2 regions of the Dictyoglomus thermophilum H-6-12 genome follow, and region 2 is predicted to be linked to the other one. Evidence: riboswitches for the same ligand, from Rfam matches in the RefSeq annotation. Region 2 holds a riboswitch; the other holds the start of a gene.
What was found. A riboswitch is a leader RNA that binds a small molecule or an ion and turns the genes downstream of it on or off. The one in region 2 is predicted to bind thiamine pyrophosphate.
Positions count from the first base shown of each region.

Region 1: another riboswitch for thiamine pyrophosphate. It lies ahead of thiS (sulfur carrier protein ThiS); the one in region 2 lies ahead of DICTH_RS05560 (energy-coupled thiamine transporter ThiT).

Region 1 is NC_011297.1:1,485,937-1,489,355, forward strand. It holds gene DICTH_RS07465 (phosphotriesterase family protein) at 1-746, opposite strand, end outside; gene DICTH_RS07470 (YbgA family protein) at 809-1,756, shown strand; TPP riboswitch at 1,800-1,919, shown strand; gene thiS (sulfur carrier protein ThiS) at 1,976-2,164, shown strand; gene DICTH_RS07480 (thiazole synthase) at 2,170-2,943, shown strand; gene thiH (2-iminoacetate synthase ThiH) at 2,948-3,419, shown strand, end outside.
Region 2 is NC_011297.1:1,116,330-1,119,748, forward strand. It holds gene DICTH_RS05550 (TrpB-like pyridoxal phosphate-dependent enzyme) at 1-68, opposite strand, end outside; T-box leader at 110-332, opposite strand; gene cysE (serine O-acetyltransferase) at 459-1,127, shown strand; TPP riboswitch at 1,152-1,261, shown strand; gene DICTH_RS05560 (energy-coupled thiamine transporter ThiT) at 1,323-2,120, shown strand; gene DICTH_RS05565 (thiamine diphosphokinase) at 2,113-2,772, shown strand; gene gyrA (DNA gyrase subunit A) at 2,848-3,419, shown strand, end outside.

The DNA of each region.
Region 1 (3,419 bases), 370 kb from region 2:
AAAATCCTATCTATAAATCCTTCTTTTATAACTCGCTCTATTAGATTTAAATGATATTCTATTGGCCTTCCTCCTACGGAATCATATTCAAGAAAAGCCCCTCTATCTAATAACTCAAGGTGAACATCAAAATCCTCAATAGCATCTGCATGGACAATAATAAGAGCAGAAAGATCTACTTTTTCTTCTTCAAAAATCTTTGCAACTTCAAGAGCGCATTGCTTTTCTCCAGTATGGCACGCCACTGTAAGTCCAGTCTCAAGATGAGCAAAGGCAGAAGCTCTTATTAATTTTTCATCTATATCATTTAAAGGACCAGGATTTACAGCAGTTTTAATAAAACCAGGTTTAATTCCATCTTCAATACTATTTTTCCATTCATTAATCCACATCTCTGCGAAATCTTCCGGAGAAAGTTGCCGGTACTTTTTGGGAACATGCTTATCCTCTCCTGCCCCATAAAAACCTGTATTTGTTATAATATTCAAACCGGTTTTTTCTGATAATATTCTTAAAATCTTTACATCTCTTCCCACATATTTAGGAGTGCACTCAAAAAAGCTGTTATAACCCAATTCTTTGATTTCTACTAAATAGGGTAGCATAACTTCCACAATATCGTTTCTTAAATTGTCATCAATAACTATCTGTTCTTCAGCAGAGGAAAAATCCACCAGAATATGCTCGTGTACCAAACTTTTCCCTATTTCTTTTCTATCTACTGCCCCTCTTACAGTCATAATCATAATAGATCACCTCATTTCTTTTTTTAAAATATTCTCTCACAAAAAAAGATATAATATAAGATATGAGGAAGTTTAACAAACCCAAAATAATATATAGCACTTGTCTTACCTCAGAACCTGTGAGGTATGATGGAGGCATAATAAGAGATGCCTTTGCCTTAAAGCTAAAAGAATTTTGCGAAGTGATAACTGTATGTCCTGAGATCTCTATAGGCCTTGGAGTCCCAAGAGATAAAATAATATTATATGTTGAAGAAAATAGAATAAAGGTTTATCAGCCCAAAACAGGCTTAGACCTTACCAATAAGATGTTGGATTTTTCTGAAGATTTCTTAGGTAAACTTCCAGAGGTAGATGGCTTTCTGTTAAAAAGCAAATCACCTTCTTGCGGTTTATCAAATACTATGATCTATAAAGATAAAGAAGGAAAAATCTTTCATTCTAAGGGAATAGGTCTTTTTGCTCATAAAGTTTTAGAAAAATTCCCCAATATTCCTGCAGAAGATGAGGGAAGACTTAGAAATCCAGAAATTCGAGAAAGATTCTTGACGAGAATATTTGTATTGGCAGATTTGAGAATTCTAAAAGAAAGACCCCCAAAAATAAGAGACCTAATAGAATTTCACCAGAATAATAAATATCTTCTTATGGCTTATTCCCAAAAACACCTAAAGGAGCTAGGAAACCTATTGGCAAATCAAACTAAATACTCTTTTGAGGAATTAATAGAGAAATATACCATTTTCTTCAGAGAGGCCCTTTCTGTGATTCCTAAAAGAGGAAACCATACAAATGTTATCTTCCACATATATGGATACTTTTCAAAAAAATTAAAAGAAGGAGAAAAAAACCATTTTTTATATCTTCTCAATCTATACAGAAAGGCAAAAATCAATTTAAGACCAATTATTGAAATTTTAAAAAGTTGGGCATATAGATTTGATGATCAGTACCTTTTAAATCAAACCTACCTAAATCCATATCCTGATGAACTTACACATATTGAATAAACCTCGATCTTTATGATATAATTTCTAAAACTAAAAATTGAATATAGGTTTCCAGGGGAGCTGAGGGGATAAGCTCGGCTGAGAGGAGACCTAAAATCCCGGTCTCGACCCTTTGAACCTGACCCGGGTAATGCCGGCGGAGGGAGAGAACATAAGGAAAATAAAGGACCGCTCGGTATAAACCGGGCGGTCCTTTATGTTTAATTAGGAGGGAAGAACATGCTTGTAAACGATAGAGAAATAAAATTTAAAGGCAATCTAAAAGACCTACTTCTTTTTCTAAATTATCCCACAGAGAAAATCGTAGTATTGGTAAACGGAGAGATTGTAAAAAAGGAAAACTGGGAAAACATGAAGTTAAAAGATGAAGATTATATAGAAATTGTCTCCCTTGTAGGAGGAGGTTAAATAACATGAGCTTGATTATTGCGAACACCGTTGTAAATAATCGTTTATTTGTAGGCACAGGAAAATTACCTGATTATAGTATCATCCCTAAAATGCATGAGGAACTCAAAATAGAAGTGTTTGCTGTAGCAGTAAGAAGAATAAATCCTGAAAGTGGTAAGGGATATTCTATTTTAGATTTCCTCCCCAAAACTGCCAAAATAATGGTAAATACTTCTGGAGCAAGAAATCACAAAGAAGCTGTAAAAATTGCGGAAATAGGGAGAGAACTGACAGGTTCTGACTGGGTAAAGATAGAGATATCAGGGGAACTAAAATATCTATTACCTGATAATGAAGAGACTATAAAAGCAGCAGATATACTTGTTAAGGAAGGATTTAAAGTATTTCCTTACATATCACCAGACCTGGTGGTGGCAAAAAAATTAGAGGAAATAGGGGTTTCTGCAGTAATGCCTTTAGGTTCTCCTATAGGAAGCAATAAAGGCATAGACTGTGAAACCTTGTTAAAAGCAATTATAGATGAAATATCTCTACCTGTAATAATTGATGCAGGTATAGGAAAACCCTCTCATGCCTCAAAAGCTATGGAATTAGGAGCTGATGCAGTACTCATAAATACTGCTATAGCCACATCAAATGATCCCTTTAAAATGGCACAAGCTTTTGATTTAGCGGTAAAAGCAGGAAGATTAGCTTACGAAATTGGCCTTCCTCAAGAAAAAGAATATGCTGATGCTTCATCTCCATTAGTAGATTTTATAAAAGGAATTAGGTGAGATTATGTTAGAAATCTTAAAAGAAGCAGATGAAATTTTGAAAAATCTTAATAATCTAGAACATAAAGGGGTTAATATAAAGAAAATCTTAGAGAAAGCTAAAATATCAAGGGAAGAACTAATCATTCTTCTCACGGACAATTCTGACGAAAACCTTATACTCATGGCTAAAAAAGCTAAGCAACTTACTGAGAGATACTTTGGAAAGACTATAACTCTTTTTACTCCTCTTTATCTTTCCAATTACTGCTTTTCTCCTTGTGATTATTGTGGTTTCTCAGCTAAAAATAAAATTTTTAGAAAGAAGCTTGATCAACAAGAAATAGTAAAAGAATATGAGGCAATCAAAGAAATGAATATTGATAGTATTTTACTTCTTACGGGATGCGATAAAATAAATACACCTTTCGAGTACATACTTGATGCAGTAAAGCTTGCAAAAAATTATTTTTCTGAAATTTCCATAGAGGTTTACC
Region 2 (3,419 bases):
TCAGGAATAATATTGTACCAGTCCTTTGGTATCTTGGATTCATCAAGGAGAAACTTAACCTGCGACATCATTATACCTCCCTATATAAAAATTTAAGCCTTCCCATCCTTTAAAGGACGAGAAGGCTTATTCTCGTGGTACCACCTTAATGAGGTCTGAAAAGACCTCACTTTCTGCCCTATAACGGAAGCAGAACCGTCTCGGCTACTTATATATTTCGCCTCAAGGCTCCGGGGCCCATTCACCACAGCCAGGATAGTTAGCTTTCAGCCTAAGGCTAACCTCTCTGAGATCCTGGTTCTTGTGGCTACTCTTCCCTTCTTCGCCTTTAACAAATCTTTAACTTTTTTGATATTATACTACAAGATTTTAAAAGTGGATATACTATTGATAATTTTAAAACCATATGTTATTTTTATACCAAAGAAGTATAAATTGGGGTGAATAGGATGAAAAAAATTATAGAAACCATAATTGCGGATTATAAAGCTGTCTTTGAAAAAGATCCAGCAGCAAGAAATTTTTTAGAAGTGATATTATGTTATCCTGGGTTTCACGCTATTCTTTTACATCGTATTGCTCACTTCTTATGGAATCTAAGAATTCCGGTAATTCCAAGACTTATTTCTCATTTAAATAGATTTTTAACAGGTATAGAGATACATCCTGGGGCTAAAATAGGTAAAGGATTTTTTATAGACCATGGTATGGGAGTAGTAATAGGTGAAACCACAGAAATAGGCGATAATGTGTTGATTTATCAGGGAGTTACCCTCGGAGGCACTGGAAAAGAAAAGGGAAAAAGACATCCAACCATAGGAAACAATGTGGTTATAGGAGCTGGGGCAAAGGTACTAGGTCCTATTACTATAGGTGATAATACAAGAATCGGTGCAGGTTCAGTAGTATTAAAATCAGTACCTCCTAATTGTACTGTAGTAGGTGTTCCTGGAAGGATTGTATCTCAAGAAGGTAAAAAATTAACTCCAAAAGAAATGCTCGAGCATGGTAATGTTCCGGATCCAGAGTTAAAACTAATAGAAGAGTTAAACAAAAGAATAGAAAATCTTGAGCAAAGAATAGATTATTTAGAAAATCTCATCAAAGAAAAATTGAGAGATATGTGATATAATTTTAAAAAAATTAGATATTGAGGTTCCCGGGGGAGCCTCTGATCCGAGGCTGAGAGGGTAGCAGGAGCTACCGACCCTTTGAACCTGATCTGGGTAATGCCAGCGTAGGGAAGGGATTAAAAAAATTTAAGGTTCCCTCCTTATAGCTGGCAGGGAACCTTAAATTTTTTTAGAGGAGGTGCCTATAAGATGCAAAAAAGATCTATAAGAATGCTTACAGAAGGTGCCCTGAGTATTGCCTTATCCCTTTTACTTTGGTATCTAAGAATCGGTGCCATGCCCCAAGGAGGAAGTATAAGCTTACAGATGCTTCCCTTATTTGTCTTTGCTCTAAGATGGGGAGCGATTCCTGGTATACTTGTAGGACTCACTTATGGCGTAATCCACTCTTTACAAGACATGTATGTAGTACATTGGCTTCAATACCTACTTGATTACCCAATAGCTTTTGGTTTGATTGGACTTTCTGGAGTAGTAAAAAATATAAAAATATCCAAAATTATTACATATATTATTGCTATAGTTTTTCTCTTAGGAACCATAGGTTTTGTAATAAATATATCCTCGGAACTTCCACAAGCCCAAAAAACCCTTGAAGATCTAAAAGTAAAATTACAAACTGCCACAGGAGAGGACAAAACCAAAATAGAAGAAGATATTAAAGATCTAGAATTTAAACTTAAATGGTATCCAGTATCAAGGATCGTCTTGATAATAGCAGGTATATTAGGAACCGTTCTACTTATATATGGAGGATATATTAGAAAAACTCAAGAACCAATAGAGCTTGGTGTATTCATTGGAGGCTTAGGAAGGCTTTTTGCTCATTTCCTATCTGGAGTAATCTTCTTTTCCCAGTATGCTCCCCCAGGAACTCCAGCATGGATCTACTCTCTTATCTACAATCTTTTTGTGGTAGTACCCAGTACTTTCGTGTGTCTTCCCTTTGTCTTAATAATTGTACAAAGGTTAAAAGAAAATGAATAACAACATTGGAAAAATACTTATCTTTGTAAATGGAGAAAGTCAAATAACTGATTTTGAGCTTGAGGAAATCCTCCCAGTAGACAAGGTAATATGTGCCAACGGAGGAACTAAGATTGCTCTAAAACTTGGAATATTTCCCGATATTATTGTAGGAGATTTAGATTCAATCACAGAAGATATTGAGAAAAGACTTACCAAACACAAAGTAGAGTGGAAAATTTATCCTACTGATAAAGATGAAACTGATTTAGAACTTGCAGTAAAAGAAGCAGTAAAATTTAAGCCTAATTCAATATACTTTGTAGGGCTTTTAGGAGGGCGTATAGATCATACCCTCGCAAACATATTTTTTCTTGAACGATTAAAAGATTTAAATATAGAACCATACGTTGTTGATAGGAAATTAAGAATTTATATTATGAAGGGAGAAGAGGAAAAAGTTATTTGGGGGAATAAGGGAGACACTCTCTCCCTTATTCCTCTATCAGATGTGGTAGAGGGAATCTATTTAGAAGGCTTAAAATATGGTCTTAATTACGAACCTCTTTATAGAAATCTTACTCGTGGCATAAGTAATATGTTTATTAGTTACCAAGCTAAAATTAGTATACAAAAAGGAACCTTATTAGTAATACATCTATACCAAACCTAATTTTTGTGTTAAAATTAAGAATTGTTGAGTTTACTTTTTATTTTTTAAATAATCTTAAACAAAAAGGTAAAAATTATGGCTGAAAAAAACAAGATTATCTTAGTTGGTTTAGAGAGAGAGATGGAGAGTTCCTACCTAGATTACGCCATGAGCGTAATTGTGGGTAGGGCTTTGCCCGATGCAAGGGACGGTTTAAAACCTGTACAAAGAAGAATCATATACTCAATGTATGAGTCAGGAATACTTCATAACAGACCCTATAGAAAAAGTGCTCACGTTGTAGGTAATGTATTAGGAAGATATCATCCTCATGGAGACGCAGCAGTTTACGAAGCTCTAGTAAGAATGGCCCAGGATTTCTCCTTTAGATATCCCCTTATAGACGGTCATGGTAACTTTGGTTCCATAGATGGAGACGAACCTGCAGCAATGAGGTATACTGAAGTAAGGCTATCTCCAATAGCCTCTGAACTAATAGCAGATATAGAAAAAGATGTAGTTGATTTTATACCCAACTATGACAACTCTTTAAAAGAGCCTGTAGTACTTCCCACCAAAATACCTCAACTTTTAATGAATGGATCTTCGGGAATTGCCGTAGGAATGGCAACAAATATCCCGCCACACAATTTAGGGGAATTGATAGA